Regions from separate parts of the Paenibacillus sp. FSL M7-1414 genome, predicted to be linked through region 2. Evidence: predicted binding sites of a transcription regulator. Region 2 holds the regulator's gene; each other region holds the start of a gene.
What was found. Region 2 encodes Rex, which represses fermentation and respiration genes when NADH is low (regulators of the CRP and FNR family bind a similar motif). Its sites were predicted from a motif close to TTGTGAAATATTTCACAA; they were not measured.

Region 1 (3,290 bases), 380 kb from region 2:
AAGTGAAAAGCTAATATTTAATCCGAAAAGGAGTCTGTCCAAGTGACAGGCTTTTTTTGTTATTGATTTGGATGGTGGATATTTAAACATAATTAATATTATGTAAACTAATATCTGAAATCTAAATAGGCCTATAATAGAAATCAAACAAAAGAACCATTCGCCTCTTCTCTTTAGAAGAAACAAATGGCCCTTTTGGCTAAGACAGATATCTTAATTTACAACTTTTAACGTGCTGAATCGTTCACGATATGAATGACTGCGCGATTGAATTACTCGAGTCCAGCGATCTGTTCTTTTAATTTGTTAGCAGAAGCCTGGAAAGCCACTTTTTCGGTTTCATTCAACGGAAGAGGCAGAATTTCGCGCACACCGTTGCGATCGACAACACATGGAACACCCAGATAAACATCCGATACACCATTGTAATCTTCAAGGTACGTGGATACGTTCAGAACGGAGCCTTCGTTGCCGAGAATTGCAGCTACAATGCGGTCCAGAGCAAGGGCGATTGCATAGGAAGTCGCTCCTTTGGCATTAATAATCTCATACGCTGCATTTTTGGTACGGTCGAAGATATCCTGTTGTGTTTCTTCATCCAATTCCAGATCTGTTCCTGCAACGTTAGCCAGGCTCCATACCGGTACTTCGGAATCTCCATGCTCACCAATAATGTGTGCGTGAATACTACGCGGGTCGATCCCTTTATTTTTACCAATCAGGTAACGGAAACGTGCGCTATCGAGCAATGTACCTGAACCGATGACACGGGAGGCAGGCCACCCACTTTGTTTCCATGAAGTATAGGACAAAATATCTACAGGATTGGTTGCAATCAGCAAAATACCATGAGAATTCACTTCAGTAATGCGCTCAATAATATCTTTGAAAATGCTTGCATTTTTCTTCAGCAGATCAATCCGGGTTTCGCCCGGCTTCTGGGAAGCACCGGCTGTAATAATAATGATATCTGCATCTTTGCAGTCGGAATAATCGCCAGCCCATACTTTCACGCCTCCCGTAAATGGAAGACCGTGGTTCATATCCAGCATTTCGCCGGTTGCTTTATCATGATTCACATCCACAAATACCAACTCGGACGAACGCTGTCTCAACATTAGCGTGTATCCCGTTGTTGTTCCCACCGCACCCATGCCTACAATCACGACACGACTTGGTTTCAGAGCTGCACTATTTGTCATGTTCAATATCCTCTCCTTTTTGGGTTATACTCCCATCCATATTAAGGGATTAGAGAATATAAAGCGAGTGTTGTCTATAAAATAGTTCACATTTCATGTCTTTTTACCAATTATTCCGTCGAAAAACAGTTTAGGATGAAATTAATGGTAATAATTGTGCGACCTATAGCCTAGAGTATGAGCTGGAAAAAGGGAGCGGGCCGACCATGAGTGGGCAATGAGCCTTTTACATAAGGTTTGTGGTAGAATAGGAGCAGTGGATTCTGATGAATCGTAAATAAAAACGCCATAGGACAGGCATGCGCGCCTGTATATTGGATGAGAGAGGTGGAACCCACTTGCGTTTGCAATGGATTAAAATCGCGCAGACAGCATTGCTGTCTATAGGTATAGCAGCTGTATTGGCTGCATGCACCGACTCAGATCAACCTCCGGTAGCAGAACCTCCGCAGCAGCAGGAGGACGCCGGGAATACAGGGCAGACGTTAACTGTCGTTCCCCCTGTGAACAGTACAGAATCTGCAGATATGGCCAAGTACCAAATACAGACCCGTTTGACCGATTTTCAGTTGCTCAATGACAACGGAGGATTGGCGTGGGGTGTGACGCGGAATGCGCTGCGCCTGTACTACACTCAGGATCAGGGAAAGACCTGGACCAATATTTCACCTTCGGAAAATGTACAATTTCCGGCTAACCCTAAATATGGACAAAGCATTTATTTTGTAGATCGTGCGCACGGTTGGATTGTTCGTGAAGGTATGGGTGGAACAGATACCATGGTGCTTCGCACCAACAATGGGGGCGTGACATGGAGTCTGTCTTCTCTGTCCAAGACGGATAAAGTGACTGCGATCTCATTTGTATCTCCTGAGAAAGGCTGGATTCTCACCACGGTCGATACCGCTATTGGTAAACAGGACAAGAAACTTTACTTTACCGAGGACGGTGGAATTACCTGGAATCGGATGTCATCCAGTGATGAAGATGGCAAACAGGAAGCAGAAGAGATTTCCAAACGTGGATACACCACGGGCATGACTTTCTCGGATCCAAAACATGGTTTCTTAACAGCGCTGGAGTTCGGCACACCGAAGTTGTATGTAACATCAGACGGTGGAGAGAACTGGGATACTGGACCATCTTTCTTTGATCGAAACAAATTCAACGGGTGTGGGAATTTCAGTGTTAGTTCACCACAATTTTTTGGACGTGAAGCGCAATCAGCCTGGATGTCAATGTCCTGTTCTAAAGGGGAGAGCACGACATTCAATGGATTTTTTACCACCGACGGCGGAAAGAGCTGGAAGCTGTCCAATTTCACTTTAAACAAACAAACGGGTCCGAATCGTAACCTTTCACCGGTATTTCTGAACGCATCGGAAGGTTGGGCGATGCAAAAGGGCATAACCTACCACACCAAGGATGCGGGCAAAACGTGGAGCGCTCTTCCTGCAAGCAGTGTACTGGAGAAAATTCTCGAAGATTATCCGGAAATTGTGAAGATGCAGATGGTTACCCCCAAGCTTGGCTGGATATTGGTTGAAAATACAGATGCCAAAAGATCGTTGTTATTGCAAACGGTAGATGGCGGTGGACATTGGAAAGTACTCTAAAGTAGAGTGTTATCGATGTGAATAGATAGGAGAAAGGAGAGGAGCCTAAGGGTTCCTTTTCTTTTTTTGCTTAGTTTGTGAAATAAATCACAAATAAATCCTCTAGAAGGTGATATATTTAACTCAACAAGAGAAGGAGTGATGAAGATGAGAACCAACGGTCAAACTCAATTCACGCAGGCGGATGAATTAACCAGATATATGCTTCAATTATGCTACACATGTGACGATGCGAATCGTTGCACGACAGAGGAAGCAGTGAAGGCATGCATGGCAAAACACGCACAGGCAGACCAGCCCGAACCAGCCGAAGGTGGGGAAGTAACTCGCGGGTATATGGACTTGATGTACGCTTAGTTAGCAAAACTGATCAAAATAAGCTGATATATCAACGTTTTGCCCCTGAAGTGCACCCCTTAGAATAGACATTGGAAAAACCCTTGGGTTTAGCCGATGAAATTCTAGGGGGTGC
Region 2 (3,290 bases):
CTGCGTGACATGAACGTAATAACGCTGAAGTCCAAACAGAATCAGAACCAGTGCAAGCAGCGAAATCCATATCCACTTCTTTTTTTTCTTCAAAAGCCGAACTTCCTTTCCCTATGATGCTGTCCTGCAATTAACGAGCAAGCAGACCATCAAATGCCAATTGAGACTCACGCAAAATGCGTTCTTCATCCAGCGTCAGACATTCGCCATGTTTCACTACTTGTTTTCCATCCACCCATACGTGTTCAACATCTTTGGCAGAAGCCGAGTAGATCGTATGTGAGATCAGGTCTGTATGTGGATAGAAATGTGCCTGTTCAATGTTAAGGGCGATAAAATCAGCCTTCATGCCAACCTGAAGTGCTCCGGTATTATTCAAGAAGATGGATTTGGCACCGTATGACGTTCCGAGTAATAACGCTTCGCCTGCTGGCACTGCCGTCGGGTCACCAGATACACCTTTGTGGATCAATGCAGCCAGTCTCATTTCCTCGAACATATCCAGGTTGTTGTTGCTTGCCGGTCCGTCTGTTCCGAGTGACACGGTAACTCCTGCTTTCAGCAACGCAGGTACCCGCGCAACACCGGAAGCGAGTTTCAGGTTACTTCCCGGGTTATGGGATACAGCCACATCATGACGGGCCAGAATCTCAATCTCTTCATCATTCAGATGCACCGCATGTGCAACCAGGGATGGACGAGAGAAAAAGCCCAGTTTCTCCAGATGTGCCACAGGACGCAGTCCATAATCAGCCACGTTCTGCTCGACTTCACGAAGCGTTTCCGACATATGTGTATGAAGGGGAAGGTTTAGGTCGTTCGCGACCTGCACAAGCTTCTCTATGTAGTCAGGAGGGCATGTATATGGTGCATGTGGCGAGATTACGGTTGTAATGCGACCATCTGCCTGTCCATTCCACTCACGCGCAAACGCAGCCGACTCCTCCAGCTTCCGCAATTGTTCTTCCTCCGAGCACAACCCGATTACACCACGTGCCAGTGCTGCTCTAACGCCGGATTGCTCCACAACTTTGGCAACTTGATCCATGTGATCGTACATGTCCAGGAAAGCTGTAGTTCCGCCTTTCAACATTTCAAGCACCGATAGCGAAGTTCCCCAATATACGTCTTCTGAAGTCATTTTCGCTTCCATCGGCCACATTTTTTCCTGCAACCATACTTGCAATGCAAGATCGTCTCCGTGCCCTCTGAGCAACGACATCGCTGCATGACCATGCGTATTGATCAGACCCGGCAGGAAGAACAGTCCTTTTCCATCCACTTTGGTACAATTTTTGTCTTCATCCGGCAATGTCTCACCAATATGCACAATCTTGTCATTCTCAACAACCATGTATCCGTGGACCACGTTCCATGTTGTGCCGCCTTCATTAACAGCAAATTTGCCATTGTGAATTACCCATCTATTTGTTGTCATCTTCCTCGTCGTCCTTTCCAGTATCCAAGTAATAGGCCAAACTAAGCAGATCTGTTGTAAAGTCAGCATGGTGAATGCGGATATGCGGCGGTGTTTTTAGAATGGTTGGTGCAAAATTAAGGATCGCTTCAATTCCTGATTCAATAAGCTGATCGGCTACATTTTGGGCTTCCGTATCCGGAACCGTGATAATTCCGATGCGAATGTTTTCCATTTTAACCGCTTCCGTCAATTCATCCATTGGTTTTACCGTCAAACTGTTGATTTGACTACCTATCTTCGGTCCATATGCATCAAATACAGCAACAATCTTCATGTTGTCTTTCAGATATGCGTTGTAGTTGGACAAGGCTTGACCGAGGTTACCCGCTCCTACCAGAGCTACATTAATTTGCTGATCGATTTTGAGAATGTGACGAATTTTCTCGATCAGATAGGATACATCATACCCGATCCCTTTACGACCAAAATCACCGAAGTAAGCCAGGTCTTTACGAATTTGGGCCGGATTCAGATCCAGCCTCTGTCCAAGCTCTTGAGAAGAAACAGTAGCCACCTCACGCTGATGCAACTCGTTCAAATAACGCAAGTATACAGGCAGACGTCGTACCACCGCTTCCGAAATTTTATCCGATTTCATTCTTGCTCCCCCTTACCAAGGCCACGATAAAATAATAGATGAAAAGATGAGCATTCTGTATAAAACTCAAAGATAAACGTGACATTTTATACAGAATGCTCCTTGTAATTTGGGTTATAAGTTCTTACGTGCAACTGCTTTAATCGGATACGGAAATATCTAATAAAGTTTAACGCCAAACGATAGTGTCATGCAATGATATAACGAACAAAACAACCATTATTTTTGTTCATTAGCAGGTTTTTCCAACCACTCGGTGATTCGTGGAACCATTTGCTCCGTGAGCATATGCTCCATTTTGGGACCAGGTAATGAATACAAAAAGAATTTACCATAATACGCTTCAATCACCCGTGTATCATAAACAATGACAATTCCTCTGTCCTTTGCTGTACGCACCAATCGGCCAAATCCCTGTTTGAAACGGATGACCGCTTGTGGCACGGACAGTTTCATGAACGGATTTTTCTTCTGTTCCTGAAGCAACTCACTCTTGGCTTCCACCAACGGATGATTCGGTGGCTGGAAAGGCAGTCGAACAATAGCGAGACAGGTTAGGGCCTCTCCCGGGATATCTACACCCTCCCAGAAGCTGCTTGTGCCCAGAAGTACCGTTGCTTTGGCATCTTGAAACCTGCGAGTCAATTTGGAACGACTTCCACTGTCAACGCCTTGCCCAAGCAACGAGATGTCGTTGCCAGACAGTGCCTCCTTCAGCGGATCATAGACCTGTCGCAGCATCTTGTATGAAGTAAACAGAACCATCATGCGTCCACGCGTAGCAATTGCCGTCTCTGCAAGTGATTGCACCAGCATATTAACAAAGTGCGCATCACCCACACTTCCCTTCACACTCGGGAAATCACGCGGAATCACCAGAAGTGCCTGATCGCGATAGTTGAAAGGTGATGGCAACATCGACGTTAACAGCCGATTGTTCTCGGCCGCTTCCTGCAAGCCAAGCTGTTCAATCATGAACTGGAATGACTTATCTACCGAAAGCGTAGCCGATGTAAGCACAACACTTTTCTTTTTATCAAAAAATAAATCCTTAAGTTGTGCACTCACATCTACAGGTACGGCATACAGCTGGAGAGATTTGCTGCGGAATTGGCCGCTGGCTTCCATCCAGTACACCGTTTTGGCATCATCCATACGCATGAAGAAACGTAGATTCTCCTTCAATGTGGTCAGATCTTTCAGCAGTCCTGT
Region 3 (3,290 bases), 620 kb from region 2:
ACCGTATACGTTCCATCTTTTTGAATATTCGCGTTCATCCGTTCGTTAACAAAACGGGATTCTTTCTCATCTTCGTGTGTGTCTGGTGCAATCATGCCAAGGTAATAGTTGATCGCCGGACGACATTTGGAACAACCTTCTGGCTGACTCCAACCCAGTACATTCATGACCTCTTTGGTCGTTTGTAATCCTTTTTCACGAATCTCGGCTACGATCTCATCCCGTCCCATGGAAGTACATCCGCAGATACCCTGTTTGGCTCCAGTACTGAAACTGTCTCCAAGTACATATTGCAGAATCTGTTCAACAACCGGTTTACACCCACCACAAGAGCGTGTTGCACCGGTACAGGCTTTGATTTCATCAACAGTGGTAAGGCCCTGGTTTGTAATGACATCAACAATGGTTCCTTTGGTTACCCCGTTACATCCACAGACGATCTCGTCCTCGGGCATCGTTTCAACAGAGGTTGCTTTCTTATGACCGCCGCAGCCTGTACCCATGAGTGAACCATACAATTCCTCGGTCATTACGGTTTGATTTTTAATCAGTTTCTGCAATTCGGCAGAATCCGTAATGTCACCGAAGAGAACGGCGCCAACCATTTTATTATCACGAAGCAGAATTTTTTTGTAAGTCCGTTTCCAGTCATCTTTGTGCGAAATGACGGTGTGCTCTGGGCTGTTGATGAATTCACCAGTTGAAAACACGTCCACACCCGAAATTTTCAATTTCGTGGATACAACTGAACCTTCATAAGGAGCGGTCTCCACACCACAGATATGTTTCGCCAGAATCATACCTTGCTCGAACAATGGGGCAACGAGGCCGTAACATACCCCGCGGTGCTCTGTACATTCCCCGACCGAGTACACATTCTCAAGTGAAGTCTGCATATAGTCATTCACGACAATACCCCGGTTCACTTCCATACCGCTTTCACGGGCTACAGCCGTATTGGGTTTAATGCCTACAGCCATGACCACAAAATCAACATTCAGAACCGTATCATCTGCAAAACGTATCCCTTCAACGCGTTCGCCGCCCAGCAGTTCGGAAGTCTGCGCACCCATTTTGAAGCGGATACCCTGACGTTCGAGTTCTGCCTTCAACATGGCTGAAGCTTGCGGATCAAGCTGACGCTCCATCAGATCTTCCATCAGATGCACTACGGTAACTTCCATGCCAAGTTGTACCAACCCTTTGGCAGCTTCAAGGCCTAGCAGTCCGCCCCCGATAACGGCCGCTCTTTTATACTGCTTAGCAGCTTCCAGCATGACATTACAATCGGCGATATCACGGAAACCGACAACACCCTCTTTGTCATGTCCTGGTACGGGGAGAATAAAGGAGTTGGAGCCAGTCGCAATGATGATTTTGTCATAAGGAACGCGAGTTCCATCTTCAGTCACAACTTCGTGTGTCTCGGCATCGATTCGTGTAACCGTTGTGCCTGTGTGCAGCGTAATGCCGTAATCTTCATACCAGTGAAGGTCGTTCAGCACGATATCGTCCAGTGTTTTGCTTCCTTCCAGTACATAAGACAACATAATGCGGTTGTAGTTAGGATAGGGCTCTGTGCCAAAAACGGTAATATCAAATCGCGTAGTTAATTTTAAAATTTGCTCAACGGTACTAATTCCTGCCATTCCGTTACCTATGATAACGAGTTTCTCTTTTTTTCCGTTCATGTGTGTATGCCTCCTTGGATAGACGCTGTACATTACCAACAATTTTAGTGGTTTATATTTGAAATTATACAAGTAGTTGAAGATAGTTTATGTGATTTAATTCACTAATAAAGATAGAAGAGTCATAAATATAATAGTGTGAGCCCCATCACAGAAAGTTATATTTATTTTCATACAAATAAGAAATGCGAACTATTGTTCTTATTTTGTTTTCGTTGTAAAATCGGAACTGGGCCGTATTGTTCCCGATTTCTTCGAAAGGACGTTTTTGCATCATGATGGGAAGATCCCACCTTATTATCGGGACAGGCGTGTCGCTTTCTGTTCTGCAGTTGGCCGGTATGCCAGTGACTGCGCCGGCCGTTACGGTTGCTCTGATTGGTTCGTTATTGCCTGACATTGATGAGCCAAATTCGCTGCTGGTATCCAGAGCCTTGCCTAACAGTCTGATCAGGTTGTTACAGACGATTCTGTTGCCCACAGCTGTATTTGTGTACTTCTATGTTCATGCCAAACCATGGAACCTGTTGCTTGCGATCCTCATAGCGCTCGTGTCATTCCTGCCTTCGCGTTCGCTTCGCAAAGTGTTGATGTTTGCGATTGGACTTGGGCTGGTTTTCTATGGTCACGCGTTCGCACCGTGGAACTTGATTGCAGGCAGTTTGTTAATGCTCTGCACCACACTGACTCATAGGGGACTGACACATACTCTGTACGGAACCGCAATATGGGCTGGCTTGTTGTACAGCACGACCCAGCAGCAGGGCCCGGAGATCTGGGTAGCGGGAGGCACGGCATATGCGATGCATCTGTTGGCTGATTCACTAACCAATCGGGGTATTCGTCCGTTACCACCGCTCAAGTGGCGCATACGGGTGAATCTGATGAGTACAGGGACCAAGCGTGGTGCCGTTGTAGAGAATGTCTGCATTGTGCTTACTCTTATTTTGGCCTGGATTGCATTCTCACCGCTATTTCTATAGCCATCCAAAAACGCCAGCCCGCATATTGTGGGCTGGCGTTTACAGGAATGCATTTCATATGAATGGATCGTAATAACTTAGCCAATTCAGGATTGAGAAGGAGAATCAGTCAGGTCGTCAATATCGGAAGAACCAAATACAAATAAAACAACAAGAATGACAATGATCAGTAGTTCAGCGAACCCATTTCCGTCAAAGTCAGACATCACTTCTACCTCATTTCTTGGCGTTTAGGAATTGATTCTCTGTTGGAAAGCCCGTATAACGTCATTCAACGTCATATCGCCACCGATCTCATCGAGGAATTGCACCAGTTTGTCTTGATTCGATGGTGTAATATTTTGTAGCGATTTATACTGCCCAACCAGTTCAACGACCAGTGTAGCTTCTCGAAACAACGTGACCGCATCCACTCTTAACTTCCCACTTACCAGTAATGCTGCAACGATAAGTTCCAGATTTCTTCCTTTAAGGTTGCCATTGAGAAGGGTGTTTGCGGCATTTGTTTTTTTGGAACCTTTATTCGATTTTCCATTCCTTCTCACTGCCATAACAGGTCCCCCGCTGTTTGGTGTTTAATTCCATCTTCCGTTATTGTATCTTATGTGTAATTCCC

Region 1: MHH92_RS16965 (L-lactate dehydrogenase) is a predicted target of Rex. The motif match lies at 1,277-1,294, and genes of this name have one in related genera.
Region 3: nirB (nitrite reductase large subunit NirB) is a predicted target of Rex. The motif match lies at 1,781-1,798, and genes of this name have one in related genera.

What each region holds. Positions count from the first base shown of each region.
Region 1 covers NZ_JBBOOS010000001.1:3,914,956-3,918,245, reverse strand. Annotated here, with positions in the region: gene MHH92_RS16965 (L-lactate dehydrogenase) at 273-1,202, opposite strand; gene MHH92_RS16960 (WD40/YVTN/BNR-like repeat-containing protein) at 1,541-2,818, shown strand; gene MHH92_RS16955 (hypothetical protein) at 2,966-3,175, shown strand.
Region 2 covers NZ_JBBOOS010000001.1:4,293,435-4,296,724, forward strand. Annotated here, with positions in the region: gene MHH92_RS18535 (DUF5590 domain-containing protein) at 1-93, opposite strand, end outside; gene MHH92_RS18540 (amidohydrolase) at 131-1,438, opposite strand; gene MHH92_RS18545 (redox-sensing transcriptional repressor Rex) at 1,425-2,078, opposite strand; gene dinG (ATP-dependent DNA helicase DinG) at 2,298-3,290, opposite strand, start outside.
Region 3 covers NZ_JBBOOS010000001.1:4,910,696-4,913,985, reverse strand. Annotated here, with positions in the region: gene nirB (nitrite reductase large subunit NirB) at 1-1,691, opposite strand, end outside; gene MHH92_RS21405 (metal-dependent hydrolase) at 1,967-2,674, shown strand; gene MHH92_RS21400 (hypothetical protein) at 2,905-3,225, opposite strand.